Regions from separate parts of the Kitasatospora sp. NPDC004799 genome, predicted to be linked through region 2. Evidence: predicted binding sites of a transcription regulator. Region 2 holds the regulator's gene; the other holds the start of a gene.

Region 1 (11,441 bases), on a different contig from region 2:
GGATGGGCCGGCTCGGCCGGGAGCTGGCCGCGCTGCTGCGGCCGGGGGACCTGGTGCTGCTCTCCGGCGAGCTGGGGGCGGGGAAGACCACGCTGACCCGGGGCCTGGGGGAGGGGCTGCAGGTCCGGGGGGCGGTGACCTCGCCGACCTTCGTGATCGCCCGGGTGCACCCCTCGCTGGTCGGCGGCCCGGCGCTGGTGCACGTGGACGCGTACCGGCTGGGCGGGGACCTGGACGAGATGGAGGACCTCGACCTGGACGTCTCGCTGCCCGAGTCGGTGGTCGTGGTCGAGTGGGGCGAGGGCAAGGTCGAGCGGCTGTCCGAGGACCGGCTGGAGGTCCGGATCGAGCGGGCCATCGGCGGCACCGCGGACGGCGACGACCAGGACCCGCGCCGGGTGGTGCTGACCGGCATCGGCCCGCGCTGGGCGGACGTGGCGCTGGCGGAGCTCGGATAGCCGACCGGCTGCCGACATCTTGCCGACAGTCTGTCGGCAAGATGTTGCGGGCGGGGTGCCGGGCGTGGTGGGATGGGTGCTGCGGTTAGGTCTGCCTAACTAGGGAGGCGCCATGTCGAGCACCACCCCCGCCCCGCAGCGAGCGGTCCCCGCCGCCGGGGCCGGAGAGCCCGCCCGTCGCGCTCCGGGAGAGCCGATGCGGGCGCTGCTGGCCGCCTGCGCGGCTGCCGAGGCGGTGTCCACCCCGCCCGAACCGCGGCCCGGGCAGGACGAACGGCCCGAGGCGCGGACGCCCCGGGCCGCGTGACACCGGTCTCTTCCAGGCGTGACGCCGGCCTTTTCCAGGCGTGACGCCGGCCTCTTCCGGGCTCAGGCGATCACGACCACCTTGGTCTCCTTCGGCGCGAAGTCCCAGAGCAGCTGGCCCTCGGCGCGACCGCTGCGGATGCCGCCGGTCTTGGCGCTCGGGTCGGTGGTCGGCGTCGCGCCGTCCACGGCCGCGCTGAAGCCGAACACCACGCCGTTCTGCTGCGCGAAGCGCACCACGTGCTCGATCTGCTTGCCGTCCGTCCCGGTGGAGGTCGGGGTGCGGCCGTACACCGCGTAGTTGCCCGGGGCCGGCTCGACCGAGCCAGGGGTGACCGGGAAGGCGGCCACGACCTGCGGGTTCTTCTTCGGATCGACCAGCCAGACGTAGTGGCTGCCGATCGAGTAGACGACCCGGGCGCCGGTGCCCGAGGTGGCCGGCAGCGCCGGGACGGTCGGGGTCGGCGCGGCGGTCGGCGCCGCGGCGGTGGCCGTACCGGTCGCCGTGGTGGTGGCGGTGGGCTTGGCGCCGCCCGCCCGGTCCTGGGCGCCGTTGGCCTGGAAGGCCAGCAGGCTCACCACCGCCAGGGCCCCCAGGGTCAACCCCGTGACCACCACTCCAGGACCCATCTTCGCCACGTTGCCGCTCCCGCCGCCGTCCCTTTACGTACGGCCCCATCGTGCCAGGTTCATCCGCGCGGGTCGCAGCGCCTCGGACCTGTGTTCCCGGGTAGTACACCTTGCCGATCGGCCGGTCGGCCCAACGTCGGTCTAACCTTGACCCCGTGCTGCTGCTCGCGTTCGACACCGCTACCCCCGCCGTCACCGCCGCCGTCCACGACGGCACGGCCGTCCTCGCCGAGACCCACCAGGTCGACGCCAGGCGCCACGGCGAACTGCTGCTGCCCGCGATCGACCAGGTGCTGCGGGCCGCCGGGGTGGACAAGCACCGGCTGACCGGCATCGCGGTCGGCGTCGGCCCGGGCCCGTACACCGGCCTGCGGGTCGGCCTGGTGACCGCCGCCGCGCTCGGCCACGCGCTCGGACTGCCGGTGCACGGCGTCTGCACCCTGGACGCGATCGCCTTCCAGGCCCGGGCCGAGGGCCTGGCCGGGCAGCCGTTCACGGTCGCCACCGACGCGCGCCGCAAGGAGGTCTACTGGGCCTCGTACGACGCCGAGGGCCGCCGCACCGAGGGCCCCGACGTGGACCGCCCGGCCGAGCTGACCCCGCAGGAGCGCTCCGTCGGCGCCGGCGCGCTGCTCTACCCCGAGGCCTTCCCGGGCGCGCACGGCCCCGCGCACGTCTCGGCCGGCGCCCTGGCCGGCTTCGCCGCCGCCGAGCTGGCCGCCGGGCGCGAGCTGCTGCCGAACCACCCGCTGTACCTGCGCCGCCCGGACGCCCAGGTCCCGGCAGGCTACAAGGCGGTGCTCCCGGCGTGAACCACGGCACCACCCTGCGCCCGATGCGCTGGTGGGACATCGCGCCGGTGCTGGAACTGGAGCTGCGGCTCTTCCCCGAGGACGCCTGGTCCGCCGGGATGTTCTGGTCCGAGCTGGCCGAGTCCCACCCCGGCGGCACCCGCCACTACACCGTCGCGACCGCCCCGGACGGGACGATCGTCGGCTACGCCGGGCTGATGGCGGTCGCCGGAGAGGGCGACGTCCAGACCATCGCCGTCGACGAGCGCCACCAGGGCGCCGGCCTCGGCGCGGCGCTGCTCACCGACCTGATCCGGGAGGCCGCCCGGCGCGAGTGCGCCGAGCTGCTGCTGGAGGTGCGGGTGGACAACCCGCGCGCCCAGCGGCTGTACGAGCGCCACGGCTTCGAACCGGTGGGCATCCGGCGCGGCTACTACCAGCCCGCCAACGTCGACGCGCTGGTGATGCGCCTCGACCACCCGAGCACTGACAGCACCGACCCGAAGGACATTGAGGACCCCCGCCATGGCTGACGAACCGCTCGTCCTCGGCATCGAGACCTCCTGCGACGAGACCGGCGTCGGCATCGTGCGCGGCACCACGCTGCTGGCCGACGCGGTCGCCTCCAGCGTCAACGACCACGCCCGCTTCGGCGGCGTCGTCCCGGAGATCGCCAGCCGCGCGCACCTGGAGGCGATGGTCCCGACCATCCAGCGCGCCCTGGACACCGCCGGGATCAAGGCCAGCGACCTGGACGGCATCGCCGTCACCGCCGGCCCCGGCCTGGCCGGCGCGCTGCTGGTCGGCGTCAGCGCCGCGAAGGCGTACGCCTGGGCGCTGGACAAGCCGCTGTACGGGGTCAACCACCTCGCCTCGCACATCTGCGTCGACCAGCTGGAGCACGGCCGGCTGCCCTCGCCGACGATGGCCCTGCTGGTCTCCGGCGGGCACTCCTCGCTGCTGCTCAGCGAGGACATCACCAGCGACGTCCGCCCGCTCGGCGCGACCATCGACGACGCCGCCGGCGAGGCCTTCGACAAGGTCGCCCGGGTGCTCGGCCTCGGCTTCCCCGGCGGCCCGATCGTCGACCGCACGGCCCGCGAGGGCGACCCGAAGGCGATCGCGTTCCCGCGCGGCCTGACCGGGAAGAACGACCCGGAGTACGACTTCTCCTTCTCCGGCCTGAAGACCGCCGTCGCCCGCTGGGTGGAGGCCAAGCGCCGGGCGGGCGAGGAGGTGCCGGTCGCCGACGTGGCGGCGTCCTTCCAGGAGGCGGTCACCGACGTGCTCACCCGCAAGGCCGTCAAGGCGTGCCGGGACAACGGCGTCGACCACCTGATGATCGGCGGCGGCGTGGCGGCCAACTCGCGGCTGCGCGAGATGGCCCAGCAGCGCTGCGACCGGGCCGGCATCCGGCTGCGGGTGCCCCGGCCGGGCCTGTGCACCGACAACGGCGCGATGGTCGCGGCGCTCGGCGCCGAGATGGTCTGGCGCGACCGCGCGCCGTCCGCCTTCGACCTGTCCGCCGACTCCTCGCTGCCGGTGACCGACGTCCACGTCCCGGCCGCGGGCCTCGGGCACGGCGACGTCCACGGCCAGGCGTACGAGGCCCTCGGCGGCGGCGCGGCATGACCGTCGCCGCGATGTGGGAGGCCCGGGCGGCGGCCGGCCGAGGGGCCGAACTCGCCGCCTGGGTACGGGAGTCGGCGCTGCCCGCGCTCCGCGGCTCGGCCGGGCTTGACCGCCTCGAACTGCTCTCCGCCCCCGGCGAGCGGGTGCTGCTGATCGCCTGGTGGCGCGGTGAGCCGGTGCCCGTCGCCGATCCGCCGGCCGAACTGCTGGGCCGTCCGGTGCACCGCTGGTCCTTCACCAGCGACCATGTCGAATAGGTGATCGGGAACCGCTGACCCGTTCGTTACCGTGCTAGCTGAGAGGAAGCTGGACGGGAACCGGGAGTACGCAGCGGTGATCAGGGACGGGCGGGGCAGGACCAGGACGTACGCGGCGGGGGTGCTGGCGCTGCTGGCCTTCGCCACCGCGTGCGGCGACGACGGGGGCGGCGGCAGCGCCGCCCCGGCCGCGACCGCCACCGCCACGACCGCCCCGGCCGTGCCCCGGCCCACCGCCGCCGCTCCGGCCGGCGCCCCGGCGGGGGCGGACGCGGCGGCCTGGGCCAAGTGGAACCTCACCCCGCTCGCCCCCGCCCCGGCGCCGCCCGCCGACAAGCCCGTCAAGCTCCAACGGACCGGCCCCGTACCGGTGTTCAGCGACGTGAAGACGAGCGACAAGGTGGTCTTCATCACCATCGACGACGGCGCCGAGAAGGACCCGAAGTTCGTCGAGATGCTGACCGACCTGAAGGTGCCGGTCTCGATGTTCCTGACCCGGGACATCGTCAGGAACGACTACGCCTACTTCAAGCCGCTCCAGGCGCTGGGCAACCACGTCCAGAACCACACCGTGGACCACCCGGTGATGAGCAAGCTCCCGGCGGACCGGCAGAAGGCCGAGATCTGCGACGCGCAGTCCGCGCTCACCCAGCAGTACGGCGCCGCCCCGCTGCTGTTCCGCCCGCCGTTCGGGGACGGCGCCAACACCCAGGCGCTGAACGCCTCGGTCCAGGAGTGCGGCCCGCGCGCGATCGTGCTGTGGCGCGAGTCGATGCAGATCCACGACATGCAGTACCAGTCGGGGGACCGGGCGCTGAAGCCCGGCGACATCATCCTGGCGCACTTCCGCGGCCCCAAGGAGCTCAAGGGCGCCACGATGACCCAGATGTTCGGCGATCTGCTGGCCCGGATCCAGGAGCAGGGCTTCTCGGTGGCCCGGCTGGAGGACTACATCCAGGCACCCGCGTCCTGAGGCCTCAGGCGGGCTGACCGAGCATCATCAGCGGCCCGTGGTCGGTGCGGCTGAGGATCACCGTGACGGTGTTCGGGCCGGAGGGCTTGAGCTGGCGGCGCAGGTCCTCCGGGGTGATCGCCATCCCGCGCTTCTTGATCACCACCGTGCCGACCGCCCGCTCGCGCAGCAGCGCCTTCAGCTTCTTGATGTTGAACGGCAGCACGTCGGTGAGCTCGAAGGCGTGCGCGTACGGGGTGGCGACCAGTTCGTCCGAGGTCAGGTAGGCGATCTTCGGGTCGATCAGCCGGCCGCCCACCTGCCCGGCCACCTCGGCCACCAGATGGGCCCGGATCACCGTGCCGTCCGGCTCGTACAGGTAGCGCCCGACCGGGCCGGCCGGCGGGTCGGGCAGGTCGCCGCCGGTCAGGCTGGCGCCCTGCGGCAGCAGGGTCGCGCGGTGCGGGCTCGCGGCCCGGGTGCCGAACCAGAGCACCGCCTCCTTGACGTCGCCGTGGTCGGAGACCCACTCGGCCTCGGCGTCCTCCGGCACGGCCTCGTGCGGGATGCCCGGCGCGACCTTCAGCGCGCCGATCGGGGTCCGCCGACCGGCCTCGATCGCCCAGGAGAGCGGCGGGGCGTACGCCTCCGGGTCGAACACCCGGCCGCGCGAGGTGCGCCGGGCCGGGTCGGTGAACACCGCGTCGTAGCCGGTGACGTCCACCTCGGCGACGTCCGCGCAGCGCACCTCGACCAGCTCGGCCAGGCCCAGCGCGGCGGCGTTGGCCGCGGTGGCGGCGCAGGCCGCCGGGTCCCGGTCGACGGCCAGCACCTCGATGCCCGCCCGGGCCAGCGCCAGCACGTCCCCGCCGATGCCGCAGCACAGGTCCGCCAGCCGGCGTACGCCCAGGGCGGCGAAGCGCTGCGCGCGCCACTCGGCCACGCTGCGCCGGGTGGACTGCTCGACGCCGTTGGGCGTGAAGTACATCAGGTCGGCGTCCGCCCCGAACTTCGCCCGCGCCCGCTGCCGCAGCCGGGCCTGCCCGAACGCCGCCGACACCAGCTCCGCGGGGTGCTCCCGGCGCAGGCGGGTCGCCAGCGCCAGCTCCTCCTCGGGGGTGAACTCGCGCAGTTCGGCGAGCAGGGCCTGGCCCTCGGGGGTCAGCAGCGGCTGGAGGTTCTCGGTGTCCACGGGGCCATTCTCGCCGGTCAGGCGCCGGGGAAGCCCGCGACGGCCCAGCCCGGCACCAGGAAGGGGGCCAGTGCGGCGGCGACCGGGAGGAACCGGTAGCCGGCCTGCCGGGCGCGGAAGGCGACGTACCCGGGCACCCCGAGGCTGGTGATCACGCCGATGAGCCCGCTCAGGACGACGACCACCTCCGCCACCTCGCCGTCGTCCATCGCGACGAGGCTGAGGGCGAGAACGATGAACAGCACGTAGGCGGCGGCCGGGATCGCCGCGAGCACCGGCAGGAGAGCCGCGGAGAGCAGGGTGTCCTTGGTGCTGGACGGGCCGAGGCGGGCCGGGAGGGGAGTCATGACGGGGAGTCTGGCCGGGCCCGGCCCGGTCGCACATGAGTACGGCTACTCATCCGTGAACCGGGGACCTCAGGGCGCGTCGTTGGCACTCTGGTTGACTGAGTGCTAACACGGCCCTATGGTCGTCCTTGGCACTCCCCACTAGGAGAGTGCTAACGCGACGACGCGTGTCTGACCCCCGCGACGGCAGACCCGCAGGATCGCCCCTACCCGTTAGAAAACCCCGTAATCTCCGAAGGGGAGCTCGGACGTGACCACCAGCAGCAAGGTTGCCATCAAGCCGCTCGAGGACCGCATCGTGGTCCAGCCGCTCGACGCCGAGACCACCACGGCCTCCGGCCTGGTTATCCCGGACACCGCCAAGGAGAAGCCCCAGGAGGGTGTCGTCCTGGCCGTCGGCCCGGGCCGCTTCGAGGACGGCCAGCGTCTGCCGCTCGACGTCGCCGTGGGTGACATCGTCCTGTACTCGAAGTACGGCGGCACCGAGGTGAAGTACCAGGGCGAGGAGTACCTGGTGCTCTCCGCCCGCGACGTTCTCGCGATCATCGAGAAGTAAGTCGTCCCGACCCGCCCCGGATCCGTGTCCTCCGTGACAGTGGCCCGGGGCGTGGTTGTTGGTTCACGTAGTTCGGCGGCCGGTGGGCCGGCCGCAGCCCCGAGGGAATAGGGAACATGGCGAAGATCCTGCAGTTCGACGAGGACGCCCGCCGCTCGCTGGAGCGCGGTGTCAACAAGCTGGCCGACACCGTCAAGGTGACCATCGGCCCCAAGGGCCGCAACGTCGTCATCGACAAGAAGTTCGGCGCCCCGACCATCACCAACGACGGTGTCACCATCGCCCGCGAGGTCGAGCTGGACGACCCGTACGAGAACCTTGGCGCGCAGCTCGTCAAGGAGGTCGCCACCAAGACCAACGACGTCGCGGGTGACGGCACCACCACCGCCACCGTGCTGGCCCAGGCCCTGGTCAACGAGGGTCTGCGCAACGTCGCCGCCGGCGCCGGCCCGGCCGCCCTGAAGAAGGGCATCGACAAGGCCGTCGCCGCCGTCTCCGAGCACCTGCTGTCCGTCGCCCGCGAGATCGAGGGCAAGGACGACGTCGCTGCCGTCGCGTCCCTCTCCGCGCAGGACACCCAGGTCGGCGAGCTGATCGCCGAGGCGATCGACAAGGTCGGCAAGGACGGTGTCATCACCGTCGAGGAGTCGAACACCTTCGGCGTGGAGCTGGACTTCACCGAGGGCATGCAGTTCGACAAGGGCTACCTGTCGCCGTACTTCGTCACCGACGCGGAGCGGCAGGAGGCGGTCCTGGAGGACCCGTACATCCTGATCAACCAGGGCAAGATCTCCTCCATCCAGGAGCTGCTGCCGCTGCTGGAGAAGATCCTCCAGGGCGGTGCCTCGAAGCCGCTGCTGATCATCGCCGAGGACGTCGACGGCGAGGCGCTGTCGACCCTGGTCGTGAACAAGATCCGCGGCACCTTCAACGCCGTCGCCGTCAAGGCCCCGGGCTTCGGCGACCGCCGCAAGGCGATCCTCGGCGACCTGGCCGTCCTGACCGGCGGCACGGTCATCTCCGAGGAGGTCGGCCTCAAGCTCGACCAGGTCGGCCTGGACGTGCTGGGCACCGCCCGCCGCGTGACCATCACCAAGGACGAGACCACGGTCGTCGACGGTGCCGGTGACGCCGAGGCCGTGGCCGGCCGCGTCGCCCAGATCAAGGGCGAGATCGCCGCGACCGACTCCGACTGGGACCGCGAGAAGCTGCAGGAGCGCCTGGCCAAGCTGGCCGGCGGCGTCTGCGTCATCAAGGTCGGCGCCGCCACCGAGGTGGAGCTGAAGGAGCGCAAGCACCGCCTGGAGGACGCCATCTCGGCGACCCGCGCCGCGGTCGAGGAGGGCATCGTCGCCGGTGGTGGCGCCTCCCTGGTCCACGCCGCCAAGGTGCTGAACGACGGCCTGGGCCTGTCGGGTGACGAGGCCACCGGTGTCGCCGTGGTCCGCAAGGCGCTGCACGAGCCGCTGCGCTGGATCGCCCAGAACGCCGGCCTGGAGGGCTACGTCATCACCTCCAAGGTCTCCGAGCTGGAGATCGGCCAGGGCTACAACGCCGCCACCGGCGAGTACGGCGACCTGGTGAAGGCCGGCGTCATCGACCCGGTCAAGGTCACCCGCTCCGCCCTGGAGAACGCCGCCTCGATCGCCTCCCTGCTCCTCACCACCGAGACCCTCGTGGTGGAGAAGAAGGAGGAGGAGGCCGACAACGGTCACTCGCACGGCGGCCACGGCCACTCGCACTGAGGCCGGCCTGAACGCCACGGCCTGAACGGCTGACCGGAGGCCCGGTCCGCACCCCCACCGGGGACGCGGACCGGGCCTCCGGCTGTTACTCGCCCGCTCGCCTCCGGGGCGCTCGGACCCGGTGCCGACGGTCGGCGCTCCCTCTCTCCTTCGTCGCTCCCTCGCTTCTCCCTTTCGGCACCGGCGCGCCCCTTCGGCTCGGGGCGGGGATTCGCCCGCTCGCCTCCGGGGCGGGCTCCCGGCCCGGCGCCGACGGTCGGCGCTCCCTCGCTCTCCCCCAGCCTTCGGCCGGGGGTACCCCCAACGTCGCTCCCTCGCGCTCTCCCTTTCGGCGCCGGCGCGCCCCTTCGGCTCGGGGCGGGGTTCGCCTGTGCTTCGCCCGCTCGCCGGGGGCGCGGGGCCCCTTCAGGCTTCAACTATCAGCAGAATTTTGCAGAATGCAAAGATTGCCTTATAACTGAGGCATGATCGAGGCCCGCCATCTGCGCGTCCTGCGTGCCGTCGCCCGCACCGGCTCCTTCTCCGCCGCCGCCCGCGAGCTGGGGTGTACGCAGCCCGCCATCAGCCAGCAGATGAAGGCCCTGGAGAAGTCGGTGGACACCCCGCTGGTGGTCCGCTCGGGCCGCGGGATGCAGCTCAGCGAGGCCGGGCGGGTCCTGCTCAAGCATGCCACCGGGATCCTGGCCGGGCTCTCCGCCGCCGAGGAGGAGGTGGCCGCGATCGCCGGGCTGCGGGCCGGGCGGGTGCGGCTGGTCTCCTTCCCGACCGCGAGTTCCACCCTGGTGCCGCCCGCCGTCGCCCGCCTGCGGGACAGCCATCCGGGGGTGCGCGTGTCGCTGGTCGAGGCGGAGCCGCCGGAGTCGCTGGCGATGCTCCGCGGCGGCGAGTGCGAGATAGCCCTGGCCTTCCGCTACCCGCAGTCCGACGGCGCCGTCGCCGCCCCGGCGCCCGCCCACGGCACGCCGCGCGAGGCCCGGGCCGAGGCCAACCTGGAGGCGCAGCAGCTGAGCGCCGGGACCGACTGGTCCGACCTGGTGGTGACCCCGCTGCTGGACGACCCGCTGGTGGGCCTGCTGCCCGCCGACCACCCGCTGGACGGGCGGGGCGGGGCGGTGGAACTGGCCGAGCTGGCGGGGGAGCAGTGGATCGCCGGCTGCCCGCAGTGCCGGGGGCACCTGGTGGAGCTGTGCGCCGGCGCGGGCTTCGAGCCCCGGATCGACTTCGCGACGGACGACTACCCGGCGGTGGTCGGCCTGGTGGCGGCCGGGCTGGGGGTGGCGGTGCTGCCCCGGCTGGCGCTCCAGTCGGTGCGCCCTGACGGCGTGTCCACGGTGCCGGTGCGGACGGCCTCCGGGGCGCCCGCGGTGCGCCAGGTGGTCGCGCTGACCCTGCCGGACCTGGCCGAGGTGCCGGCCGTGGCGCTGATGCTGGAGCGCTTGGCGGGGGCGGCCGCCGCCCGCTGACGGTGGGTGACCGGGGCGCCGTGGCCCGGTACGCACCGTGAGCCGACAGGCTGAAGCGCCGCGAGGAAACGTTTCTTCACGGCGCTCGTGGAGACGGGTCTAGCGCTGGGCGACCGCCGGCGGGGTCAGCGGGACCTCGACCAGGCGGTGCCGCGAGCGCCCCAGCATCTCCTCGCGCTCGTCCTCGGTCATCCCGCCCCACACGCCGTACGGCTCACGGACCGCCAGCGCGTGCGCCGCGCACTCGGCGATCACCGGGCAGCGCATGCAGACCTCCTTGGCGCTGGCCTCGCGCGAACTGCGCGCGGCCCCGCGCTCGCCCTCGGGGTGGAAGAAGAGCGAGCTGTCCACGCCACGGCAGGCTGCGGAGAGCTGCCAGTCCCAGAGGTCCGCGTTGGGACCGGGGAGACGGGAGAAATCTGCCATGGCTCATTCCCTTCAGAGGCTGTCGGCCGTCGGCCGGGCGTTCGGCGGGGCTGGCTGCCGAGCGGTGCGGCGGGGCTTCCTGCGCTGGTGTGGACACCTGGAAATATGACTTAAGGCAACTCCATGGACAAGTCACCCACACACTGGCACAACAGTCAATGACCATACGAAAGCGATAAAAAAGGGCATAGTGGGCGCGGGCTCCGCAGGGCGCGGGCGTGGCAATCGGGTGGCCGCTGGGCGCACGGCGTGCCGGTCCGGTGTGCGGGTCGTACGCCCGACCGCGCGCGAGCTGCGCAAAAGTGCGGCGTGTGCACCGCGATGCGGCTGATCGGTAATGGGTTGGCCACGTACAGTGGTGGAGATGGCCCCGAAGGCCGTAACTCATTCGAGTGACGGTCGTTGGAAGTGCGGAGGCGGTTAGCGGGCGCCGGACGTCGGGAACGATCGCGGGCAGGTTGGGGCGATCAGCACGGAGTCTGTCGCCGATCGGCCGTGTCGGAGAGGTTCGTACCAGCCAGGAGGCTCAACGTGACGCGGATCAGCTGCGGAGGACGACGGTCATGACTTCCGTTCTCGTTTGCGACGATTCCCCGCTCGCCCGCGAGGCGCTTCGCCGCGCGGTCGCGACCGTACCCGGTGTGGACCGGGTCACCACCGCGACGAACGGGGAGGAGGTCCTCCGC
Region 2 (11,441 bases):
CGGCTCGCCGCCCGGGTCAAGCGCGGCGAACTGCCGATGATCGACGACGACGTGCACGCCGACCGCTACCTGATCGCCGAGGAGGCGCTCAGCGCCGCCGGCTACTCCTGGTACGAGGTCTCCAACTGGGCCACCACCCCCGAGGGCCGCTGCCGCCACAACGAGCTCTACTGGACCGGCGCCGACTGGTGGGGCGCCGGCCCCGGCGCCCACAGCCACGTCGGCGGCGTCCGCTGGTGGAACGCCAAGCACCCCGCCGCCTACGCCCGGGCCCTCGCCGAGCACCGCACCCCGGCCCAGGCCCGCGAGGTGCTGGCCGACGAGGACCGCCGCGTCGAGCGCATCCTCCTGGAGCTGCGCCTCGCCGACGGCATCCCCCTCGACCTGCTCACCCCCACCGGCCGCAGGGCCGCCGACCGCCACCTCGCCGACGGCCTCCTCGCCGCCGGCCCGTACCAGCAGGGCCGCGCCGCCCTCACCCTCCAGGGGAGGCTGCTCGCGGACGCCGTCGTGCGTGACCTGGTGGACTGACATTCGTTAACGTGGGAGTCAGCCGTCGGAGGGAGCGTGCGATGACCGCCATCGATGATCGGATGACCGGGATCTTCGAGAACCTGGAGGTGCCGGAAGGCGTCAAGGCCGAACTCATCAGGGGGGAAATCGTGATGATGGCGGGGCCTGACATGGTCCACAACCTCATCGTCTCCGGGATTCAGCACCAGACCCCCTACGACCGATGGCGAACGCTTCAGACCCAGGACCTGATCATCTCCGGTGAGGCCAGTGAACCGCAGCCGGACCTCGTCGTCTTCGAGCGTGGTGCCGTCCCGGAGGCGGGCCGCTTGCTGCCCGCCTCCGCGGTGACCGTTGTGGTCGAGGTGGTTTCCAAGACCAGCGTGCACCGGGACTACCGGATCAAGCGTGAGATGTACGCCCAGGGCGGGATCCCGGCGTACCTCATCGTTGATCCGCTCAAGGGCGTCTGTGTGCTCCTCACCGAACTGACCACCGATACGGCTTCGGGCGCCCCGGTGTACTGGTCCGAGCGGACCACGAAGTTCGGTGACCCGATTCAGCTCGACCTGCTGGACATCACGCTCGACACCTCGGAATTCCAGACCTACTCCTGACCCGGCAGGGCCGTGAAGTCGATCAACTCCTCGACCCGGCCGAGGAGTTCGGGCTCCAGGTCCTTGTAGGAGTTCACCTTGGAGAGAATGTGCTTCCAGGCCGCCGGGGTGTCCACCGGCCAGCCGAGGCGGCGGCAGGTGCCCTCCTTCCAGTCCTCGCCCCGGGGGACGGCGGGCCAGGCGGGGATGCCCACGGACGAGGGCTTCACGGCCTGCCAGACGTCGATGTAGGGGTGGCCGACGACCAGCACCGAGTCCCCGGTGACCTGGGCGGCGATGCGGTGCTCCTTCGTCCCCGGGAGGAGGTGGTCGACCAGGACTCCGAGGCGGCGGCCGGGGCCGGGGGCGAAGTCGGCGACGATCGCGGGCAGGTCGTCGATGCCGCGCAGGTACTCGACGACCACGCCCTCGACCCGCAGGTCGTCGCCCCAGACCCGCTCGACCAGCTCGGCGTCGTGCCGGCCCTCGACGTAGATGCGGGACTCCCGGGCGACCCGGGCGCGGGCGTTCGGGACGGCGATCGAGCCGGAGGCGGTGCGGGCCGGGGTGCGGGGTGCCGCCGGGCCGGTGGGGCGGACCAGGGTGACGACCCGGCCCTCCAGCAGGAAGCCGCGCGGCACCAGCGGGAACACCCGGTGCTTGCCGAAGCGGTCCTCCAGGGTGACGGTGAACCCCTCGGCGGTCTTCTCGCAGCGCACCACCGCCCCGCAGAAGCCGGTCGCCGCCTCCTCGACCACCAGGTCCCGCTCGGCGGGCACCTCCGGGGCGGGCTGCTGCTTCTTCCACGGCGGGGTCAGGTCGGGTCCGTACTGGCGGCTGCGCATACGGGTGATCATAGGGAGGGCGGACGGCGCGTCAGAGGCCCGGCGCGCCCCAGACCGGGAACCAGCGGCCCAGGTCCTTCTCCAGCCGCAGGTCGTTCCCCAGCAGCGCGTTGACCTGCAGCTCCAGCGCGCTGTCGCGCTTCTCCCCGCCGCCGGGCACCGGGGCGAAGGGGTAGAAGGTGCCCCGCTTGTAGAGGTAGACCAGGGCCAGCGACCGCCCCCGCGGATCACGGAAGCCCACCAGCGAGCAGAGCAGCTGCGGCCCGAAGCCGTTCGCCTCCAGCTCGCTGTTGACCGCGTGCAGGTCGTTCACCAGCTCCGGCAGCTCCTCGGGCCGGTGCCGGGCCAGCAGCCAGGAGTAGCCGTAGGCGTCCCGGGAGGCCTCCACCGGGACTCCGCCGCGGCCGGTGTCGGCGTCCAGCAGCGCCCGGACCTGCTGCTCGACCTGGACGAAGGCCGCGCCCTCGACGGCGGCGAAGCAGACCGAGCCGAGCCCGGTGGGGGTGAAGCCGGCCCCGGCCTCCAGGGTGAGCGCGGCGGACGGCACGCCGAACAGCTGGTCGAGGTCGGGCCTGACGGGCTTGCTGCGGCCGAACAGGGCGTCCAGGAATCCCATGGGGGTCCTTTCGGGAACGGGCGGGAACGGGGGCGTCAGCGGCCGAGCTGCTCGGAGATCCGCGCCAGCTGCGCCAGCCGCTGCTCCAGGCTCGGGTGGGTGGACAGCAGCTGCGAGGCGGCCTCCCGGGCGCTCAGCGCGGGGGCGAAGTAGAAGGCGTTGTACGGCTGCGCCTGGCGCAGGTCCTTGGTGGGGATGGCGGCGATCTGCCCGGTCACCTTGGTGAGCGCGGCGGCCAGGGCGCTGGGCCGGCCGGTGAGCTGGGCGGCGGCCCGGTCCGCGGCCAGCTCGCGGTAGCGGGACAGCAGCCGGGTGAGCAGGAAGCTGATCGCGTAGACGACCATCGACACCAGCGGGACGACCAGCGCCAGGACGGCCGCGCTCTGGTCGTTGTTGTTGCGCCCGCCGCCCATGAACCCGCCGTACACGGCGATCCGGGTCATCGCCCCGGCGAGGACGCCGAGGAAGCCGGCGATCGTCATCACCGCGACGTCCCGGTGGGCGACGTGCGACAGCTCGTGCGCGAGCACGCCCTCCAGCTCCTCCGGTTCCAGCCGGCGCAGCAGCCCGGTGGTCACGCAGACCACCGCGTTCTGCGGGTTGCGGCCGGTGGCGAAGGCGTTCGGCATGTCGTTGTCGGCGACCGCCACCCGGGGCTTGGGCATGTCGGCCAGCGCGCAGAGCCGGTCGACGGTGCCGTGCAGCTGGGGGAACTCCTCCGGGGACACCCGGTGGGCGCCCATCGCCCGCTCGGTGATCCGGTCGCTGAACCAGAACTGGGCCACGAACAGCCCGCCGGAGATCAGCACGATCAGTGGCCAGGCGCCGCGCAGCAGCGCGATCAGCAGGCCCGTGAAACCGACGTACAGCAGCCCGATCACGAACATCGTGGCGACCATGCGGCCGGTCAGGCCGCGGTCGGGCGCGAAGGGGGTACCCCCGGCCGGAGGCTGGGGGAGGGTGTGCTGGCCCGAGCTCGACATCGCTTGCTCCTCCGTTCGCCGTCGCTTTCGATGCTGCCACCCGGACGGCCTCCCGGCACCACCCCGGCGCCGACCGGACCGAACCGCCGGGGCCCCGCGGGCCGTGGGCGGAACTGCGGGGAGGATCACCCCGGTCGGGCCGTTCCTGCCGTAGGACCCGGGCCGTACACTGGCAGGTACGGTTTTGGCACTCGCGTGTTCAGAGTGCCAGGAACGGGGGCTTCCCGGAGGGGCCCGCAGCAGCGAGGGACACAGTCGGACAACGTGCGAAGACGGAGGTGCGTGCCCCATGGCCGGTGAGGTCCGCCAGCTGGACGAACGCAAGCTCGCCGTGCTCCGCGCGATCGTGCAGGACTACGTGGGCACCGAGGAGCCGGTCGGTTCCAAGGCCCTGGTGGAACGGCACAACCTCGGGGTCTCCCCGGCGACCGTCCGCAACGACATGGCGGCGCTGGAGGAGGAGGGGTACATCCACCAGCCGCACACCAGCGCCGGCCGCATCCCGACCGACAAGGGGTACCGCCTCTTCGTCGACAAGCTCGCCGAGATCAAGCCGATGAGCGCCCCCGAGCGCCGGGCCATCCGGCACTTCCTGGACGGCGCGGTCGACCTGGACGACGTGGTCGCCCGCACGGTGCGGCTGCTCGCCCAGCTGACCCGGCAGGTCGCGGTGGTGCAGTACCCCTCGCTGAGCCGCTCCACCGTCCGGCACATCGAGCTGGTGGCGCTGGCCCCGGCGAAGGTGATGCTGGTGCTGATCACCAACACCGGCCGGGTCGAGCAGCGGATGGTCGACTGCCCGGGCGCGGTCGGCGAGACGGTGCTGGCGGACCTGCGGGCCCGGATCAACGCGAGGGCCGCCGGCCGGCGCCTCCCCGAGGTCCCGGGGCTGCTGGAGGAGCTGCCGGCGCACTTCGAGCAGGCCGACCGGCCGACCGTCAGCACGGTCCTGGCGACCCTGTTCGAGACGCTCGCCGAGCAGAACGAGGAGCGGATCATGCTGGCCGGCACGGCCAACCTGACCCGCTTCGGGCACGACTTCCCGCTCACCATCCAGCCCGTGCTGGAGGCCCTGGAGGAGCAGGTCGTCCTGCTCCGCCTCCTGGGTGAGACCGCGGACGCCGCGATGACGGTCCGGATCGGGCGGGAGAACGCCTACGAGGGGCTGAATTCCACCTCGATCGTTTCGGTCGGCTACGGTTCGGGCGACGAGAGCGTGGCGAAACTGGGTGTGATCGGTCCGACCCGGATGGACTACCCGGGCACAATGGGGGCGGTGCGAGCGGTGGCGCGGTACGTGGGCCAGATCCTGGCCGAGTCCTAGCAAGCGGCCGTCGTTGAAACCCTTAACGGCGGCTAACCAGTCGCAGCACTACTACAGGCGGAACAAGCGGAGCATTTGGTGGCCACGGACTACTACGCGGTACTCGGCGTCCGACGGGATGCGGGGCAGGACGAGATCAAGAAGGCGTTCCGGCGCCTGGCACGCGAACTGCACCCGGACGTCAACCCGGACCCGAAGACGCAGGAGCGGTTCAAGGAGATCAACGCCGCCTACGAGGTGCTCTCCGACCCGCAGAAGCGTCAGGTCTACGACCTCGGCGGGGACCCGCTGTCCCCGGGCGGCGGCGGGGCGGGCGGCTTCGGGGCCGGCGCGGCCGGCTTCGGCTTCTCCGACATCATGGACGCCTTCTTCGGCGCCGCGGCCGGCCAGCGCGGCCCGCGCTCGCGCACCCGCCGCGGCCAGGACGCCATGATCCGGCTGGAGATCACCCTGGAGGAGGCCGCCTTCGGCACCACCAAGGAACTCCAGGTCGACACCGCCGTCACCTGCACCACCTGCAGCGGCGAGGGCGCGGCCCCCGGCACCTCCGCGCAGACCTGTGACATGTGCCGCGGCAAGGGCGAGGTCTCCCAGGTCACCCGGTCCTTCCTGGGCCAGGTCATGACCTCCCGCCCCTGCCCGCAGTGCCAGGGCTTCGGCACCGTCGTGCCGACCCCGTGCCCGGAGTGCGCCGGCGACGGCCGGGTGCGGGCCCGCCGCACCCTGACCGTCAAGATCCCGGCCGGTGTCGACAACGGCACCCGGATCCAGCTGGCCGGCGAGGGCGAGGTCGGCCCCGGCGGCGGCCCGGCCGGCGACCTGTACGTGGAGATCGCCGAGACCACCCACACCATCTTCCAGCGGCGCGGGGACGACCTGCACTGCACCGTCACCATCCCGATGACGGCGGCCGCGCTCGGCACCCAGGTGCCGCTGCAGACCCTGGACGGCCTGGAGGAGGTCGACATCCGGCCCGGCACCCAGTCCGGCCAGTCGATCCCGCTGCACGGCCGGGGCATCACCCACCTGCGCGGCGGCGGCCGGGGCGACCTGATAGTGCACGTCGAGGTGAAGACGCCCAGCAAGCTCGACGCCGAGCAGGAGGAGCTGCTGCGCCGCCTCGCGGTGCTGCGCGGCGAGGAGCGGCCGTCCGGCCAGTTCGCGCCGGGCCAGCAGGGCCTGTTCTCCCGGCTGAAGGACGCCTTCAACGGCCGGTAGTCGTCCGCGGAGGGGTGCCGGGGGAAGGCCCCCGGCACCCCTTCCGTGTTCCCGTCCCACTTTCGGAGGTTCCCCGTCATGACCGCGCCCGTCTTCTTCGTCGAGACCGAGCGGATCGCCACCGCCGCGCCCGGGGCCGTGGTGCGCCTGGACGGCCCGGAGGGGCGGCACGCGGCCGCGGTGAAGCGGCTGCAGCCGGGCGAGGCGGTGACCCTGGCCGACGGGCTGGGGCTCGGCGTGGACGGCACGGTCGCCGAGGTGCTCGGCAAGGACGAGGTCGACGTGGCGGTCGCCGCCGTGCGCCGGGAACCGGAGCCCGCGCCGCGGATCGTGGTCGTCCAGGCGCTGCCCAAGGGCGACCGCGGCGAGCTGGCCGTGGAGACGATGACCGAGGTCGGCGTGGACGTGGTGATCCCGTGGTCCGCCTCGCGCTGCATCACCCAGTGGAAGGGCGACCGCGGCGCCAAGGCGCTCGCCAAGTGGCGGGCCACCGCCCGGGAGGCGGGCAAGCAGTCCCGCCGGCTGCGCTTCCCCCTGGTGCGGGACGTGATGACCACCCGGCAGCTGACGCCGGTGCTGGCCGGGGCCGCGTTCGCCGCCGTGCTGCACGAGGAGGGCGCCGAGCCGCTCGCGCACGCCGGGCTGCCGGAGGGCGGGGACATCGTCCTGGTGGTCGGCCCGGAGGGCGGGGTCTCCCCGGAGGAGCTGGCCGCCTTCGCCGAGGCGGGCGCGAAGCCGTACCGGCTGGGCCCCTCGGTGCTGCGCACCTCCACCGCCGGGGTGGCCGCCGGCGCGCTGCTGCTCGGGCGCACCGGGCGCTGGTCCTGACGTTTGTTGCAGCGCCCCCCGACGGCACCCGGCGCGAGCGCGCGACGGCCGTCCGCGGGCGGCGCCGGGAGTCTGCGGAAAACGGCGCAGACCGTCCGCGCACCTGCCTAGGCTGGCCGGGTGACGGACTCCCTGAGCACCCCGGCCGGCGCCTACCCGCGCCACCCCCACCTGCACGGCGACCTGGTCGCCTTCGTCGCCGAGGACGACCTCTGGCTCGCCCCGCTGGACGGCGGCCGGGCCTGGCGGCTGACGGCGGACCACCTGCCGGTCCACCACCCGAGGTTCTCCCCGGACGGGCGGCACCTCGCCTTCACCTCCACCCGGGACGGCGCCCCCGAGGTGCACGTGGTGCCGGTGGACGGCGGTCCGTCGCGCCGGCTCACCTACTGGGGCAGCCACCAGACCAGGGTGCTCGGCTGGACCGCCGACGGCCGCCCGATCGCCGCCACCGCCGCCGGCGAGGCCAGCCCGCGCCGCACCTGGGCGCACGCGGTGCCGCTGGACGGCGGCGAGCCGCAGCGGCTGCCGTACGGGCCGGTCGGCGGCCTGGCCTTCGAGCCGGGCGGCGACCGCGTGCTGCTGAGCAGCGTCAACGGCCGTGACCCGGCCTGGTGGAAGCGCTACCGGGGCGGGCGGGCCGGCAAGCTGTGGCTCGGCCGGGACGAGTTCGTCCGCGTCCACGCGGAGCTGGACGGGCAGCTGGACTCCCCGATGTGGGCAGGGGAGCGGATCGCCTTCCTGTCCGACCACGAGGGCGTCGGCGAGCTGTGGTCCAGCCGCCCGGACGGCACCGACCTGCGCCGCCACACCACCGACCCGGACGGCTTCTACGCCCGGAACGCCACCACCGACGGCACCCGGGTGGTGTTCCACCGGGCCGGCGACCTCTGGCTGCTGGACGACCTGGCGGGCGCCGCGCCGCGCCGGCTGGACGTCCGGCCGGCCGGTCCGCGGGCCGGGCGCCGCCCCCGCCCGGTGCCCGCCGCGCACTGGCTGGACTCCGTCGCCCCCGACCGCACCGGCCGGGGCAGCGCCGTGGTGGTGCGCGGCAGCGTGCACTGGCTGACCCACCGCGAGGGCCCGGCCCGGGTGCTGGACGAGACCCCGGGCGTGCGCGGCCGGCTGGTCCGGGTGGTGCCGGGCGAGGACGGCGCCCAGGGCGTGCTCTGGGTGACCGACGCCGAGGGCGAGGACGCCCTGGAGTACGCCCCCGACCTGCACGGCGAGGAGCGCCGCCGGCTCGCCGCGGGGCGGATCGGCCGGGTCAACTCCCTGGTGGTCTCCCCGGACGGCAAGCAGGCCGCGCTCGGCGTGCACGACGGCCGGGTGCTGCTGGTCTCGCTGGCCGACGGCGCCGTGCACGAGCTGGACCGCAGCGCCGACGGCGAGCCCGGCGGGCCGGCCTTCAGCCCGGACTCGGCCTGGCTGGCCTGGTCGCGTCCGGTGCGCGGGATGGGCCCGCACTCGCTGCGCCAGATCGTGCTGGCGAACCTGGCCACCCGGACGGTCGGCGAGGTCACCCAGCCGCGCTTCGTGGACACCTCGCCCGCCTTCACCGCGGACGGCCGCTACCTGGCCTTCCTGTCGGTGCGCAACTTCGACCCGGTCTACGACGCGCACGTCTTCGACCTGTCCTTCCCGAACGGCTGCCGCCCGTACCTGGTCACCCTGGCCGCCGACACGCCCTCCCCGTTCGGGCCGCAGCGGGCCGGGCGCCCGCTCGGCGGGGAGGAGGACGAGCCGAAGGCCAGGAAGGCGGACGGCGAGGAGGCGGCGGCCGACGCCGCGCCGGTGACCAGGGTCGACCTGGACGGCATCGCCGACCGGATCATCCCCTTCCCGGTCGAGGGCGGCCGCTTCGAGGACCTCGCCGCGGCCAAGGACGGCGTGCTCTGGACCAGGGCCCCGCTGATGGGCGAACTCGGCGACGGGGCCGCCTCCTTGGACGACGACCGGCCCCGCCCGGTGCTGGAGCGCTTCGACCTGCGCAAGCGCCGGGTCGAGCAACTGGTGCACGGCCTGGACGAGTTCGCGGTCAGCGCGGACGGCACCCGGGTGGCCGTGCTGGACGAGGGCGAGCTGCGGGTCGTCCCGGCCGACCACAAGGGCGGCGACGACGAGGAGACCACCGTCGACCTCGCCCGGCTGCGGGTGACCGTCGACCCGGCCGCCGAGTGGCGGCAGATGTACGCCGAGAACGGCCGGCTGATGCGGGACAACTTCTGGCGCCCCGACCTCTCCGGCGTGGACTGGGCCGGGGTGCTGGAGCGCTACCGGCCGCTGGTCGATCGGGTCGGCTCGCACGACGAACTGGTCGACCTGCTCTGGGAGGTGCACGGCGAACTCGGCACCTCGCACGCCTACGTGATCCCGTACGGCCGGTACACCGAGCCGGCCCGCCGCCAGGGCCTGCTCGGCGCCGACCTGGTCCGGGACGGCGAGCGCTGGCGGATCGGCCGGATCCTGCCCGGGGAGTCCTCCGACCCCCGGGCCCGCTCGCCGCTGGCCGCGCCCGGCGCCGCGATCCGCCCGGGCGACGCGCTGCTCGCCGTCAACGGCCGCCCGGTGGACCCGGTCACCGGACCGGCCCCGCTGCTGGCCGGCACCGCCGGGCAGCCGGTCGAGCTGACCGTGGCCGGGAAGGACGGCACCGACCGGCGCCACCCGGTGGTCGTCCCGCTCGCCGACGAGGAGGCGCTGCGCTACCACGACTGGGTGGCCGGGCGGCGGGCCGCGGTGCGCGAGCTGTCCGGCGGGCGGCTGGGCTACCTCCACCTGCCCGACATGCAGACGGCCGGCTGGGCGCAGCTGCACCGCGACCTGAGCAGCGAGATGGCCCGGGAGGGCCTGGTGGTCGACGTCCGGGGGAACCGGGGCGGCCACACCTCGCAGCTGGTGATCGAGAAGCTGGCCCGCCGGATCATCGGCTGGGACGTCATCCGGGACACCGACCACCCGGTGCCGTACCCGGCGGACGCCCCGCGCGGGCCGGTGGTCGCGCTCGCCGACGAGTTCACCGGCTCGGACGGCGACGTGGTCAACGCGGCCGTCCAGGCGCTCGGGATCGGCCCGGTGGTCGGCACCCGCACCTGGGGCGGGGTGATCGGCATCGACAGCCGCTACCGGCTGGTCGACGGCACCCTGGTCACCCAGCCCAAGTACGCGCTCTGGCTGGAGAACTACGGCTGGGGCCTGGAGAACCACGGCGTCGACCCGGACGTCGAGGTGCCGTTCGCCCCGCACCACTGGGCGGCCGGTGAGGACCCGCAGCTGGCCGAGGGCGTCCGGCTGGCCCTGGCGGAGCTCGCCGGGACCCCGGCCCGCACGGCGCCGCCGCTGCCCTGGGCCTGAGGCCCGCAGGAGTGGTTTCGGGAGCGGGAAGTCGGCCGGTCCGACGTCCTGCTCCCGGGCGCGGGGGCGTGGGTAGGATGCGGGGCTGCTTCTTGATCCACAGCTCACGGGGGAACCACCATGGCGCAGGGCTACCCGCCGCCGCAGTACGGCCAGAATCCTTACGCACAGCAGCCGCAGCCCCATCCGCCGGCCCAGCCGTACCCGCAGCAGGGCTACCCGCCCGCGCAGCCGTACCCGCCGCAGCCGTACCCGCAGCAGGGGTACGCACCGCAGGGGTACGCGCAGCCGCCGGCGCCCGCACCGCAGGGGTACCCGCAGCCGTACCCGACCCCCTCCCCGCGGCCCGAGCCGCCGCGGCGGGCGCTGCCGCCCTGCCCCAAGGAGGCGGGCGGCGGCCGGCGGTTCCTGGCGATCGTGCTGGACTGGCTGTTCGCGGTCGGCCTCGGCTTCGTCGCCGCCAACGCCGCGAGCCGCCCGAGGACCCGGCACGTGGCCGGCCACGCCGTGCAGAGCGGCGGGCCGGTGGTGCCCTACTTCGTGGCGCTGCTGCTGGTCGGCCTCGGCGCGTCCTTCCTCAACCAGGTGGTGCTCGCCCGGCTGACCGGCTTCAGCGTCGGCAAGGGGATCATGGCGATGCGGGTGGTGCGCCGCAAGGGCGTGATGCGGCCGAACACCTGGCGGCTCACCAGGCGCTGGCTGCTCGGCTTCGTCATCCTCGCGGTCGCCTTCCTCACCGAGGACTTCGACACGGACGACGGCGACGTCGTCGGCATGCGCGCGGTGCGCTGGAAGCACCTCCAGGAGTACCAGCGGGCCGTCGCCGCGCTCGGCTAGGCTGCGCCCGTACCGCCCCACCACCCGACGTACCGATCCCGAGGAGAGCGCCATGGCCGGCGAGCCGCAGCCCGACTGCCTGTTCTGCAAGATCGTGGCGGGCGAGATCCCGGCGACCGTGGTGCGCAAGACCGAGCGCACCCTCGCCTTCCGCGACATCGCCCCCAAGGCGCCCGTGCACGTGCTGGTGATCCCGCACGCGCACTACCCGAACGCGGCCGCGCTGGCCGCCGCCGAGCCGGAGATCGCCGGCGAACTCCTCGCCGAGGCGGGCGCGGTGGCCCGGGACGAGGGCATCGAGGACTACCGGCTGATCTTCAACACCGG

What was found. Region 2 encodes HrcA, which represses chaperone genes, less so after heat shock. Its sites were predicted from a motif close to TTNGCACTCNGNNNNNCNGAGTGCNAA; they were not measured.
Region 1: groES (co-chaperone GroES) is a predicted target of HrcA. The motif match lies at 6,648-6,674, and genes of this name have one in related genera.

What each region holds. Positions count from the first base shown of each region.
Region 1 is NZ_JBEXJK010000107.1:3,012-14,452, forward strand. It holds gene tsaE (tRNA (adenosine(37)-N6)-threonylcarbamoyltransferase complex ATPase subunit type 1 TsaE) at 1-458, shown strand, start outside; gene ABZW03_RS16240 (hypothetical protein) at 571-765, shown strand; gene ABZW03_RS16245 (hypothetical protein) at 828-1,394, opposite strand; gene tsaB (tRNA (adenosine(37)-N6)-threonylcarbamoyltransferase complex dimerization subunit type 1 TsaB) at 1,550-2,206, shown strand; gene rimI (ribosomal protein S18-alanine N-acetyltransferase) at 2,230-2,718, shown strand; gene tsaD (tRNA (adenosine(37)-N6)-threonylcarbamoyltransferase complex transferase subunit TsaD) at 2,711-3,817, shown strand; gene ABZW03_RS16265 (hypothetical protein) at 3,814-4,074, shown strand; gene ABZW03_RS16270 (polysaccharide deacetylase family protein) at 4,106-5,047, shown strand; gene ABZW03_RS16275 (class I SAM-dependent methyltransferase) at 5,052-6,218, opposite strand; gene ABZW03_RS16280 (hypothetical protein) at 6,236-6,565, opposite strand; gene groES (co-chaperone GroES) at 6,816-7,121, shown strand; gene groL (chaperonin GroEL) at 7,238-8,866, shown strand; gene ABZW03_RS16295 (LysR family transcriptional regulator) at 9,331-10,329, shown strand; gene ABZW03_RS16300 (WhiB family transcriptional regulator) at 10,429-10,755, opposite strand; gene ABZW03_RS16305 (response regulator transcription factor) at 11,319-11,441, shown strand, end outside.
Region 2 is NZ_JBEXJK010000014.1:6,922-18,362, forward strand. It holds gene hemW (radical SAM family heme chaperone HemW) at 1-531, shown strand, start outside; gene ABZW03_RS03470 (Uma2 family endonuclease) at 573-1,130, shown strand; gene ABZW03_RS03475 (DUF3097 domain-containing protein) at 1,121-1,954, opposite strand; gene ABZW03_RS03480 (hypothetical protein) at 1,986-2,570, opposite strand; gene htpX (zinc metalloprotease HtpX) at 2,606-3,553, opposite strand; gene hrcA (heat-inducible transcriptional repressor HrcA) at 3,843-4,877, shown strand; gene dnaJ (molecular chaperone DnaJ) at 4,956-6,095, shown strand; gene ABZW03_RS03500 (16S rRNA (uracil(1498)-N(3))-methyltransferase) at 6,174-6,923, shown strand; gene ABZW03_RS03505 (PDZ domain-containing protein) at 7,044-10,277, shown strand; gene ABZW03_RS03510 (RDD family protein) at 10,398-11,114, shown strand; gene ABZW03_RS03515 (histidine triad nucleotide-binding protein) at 11,167-11,441, shown strand, end outside.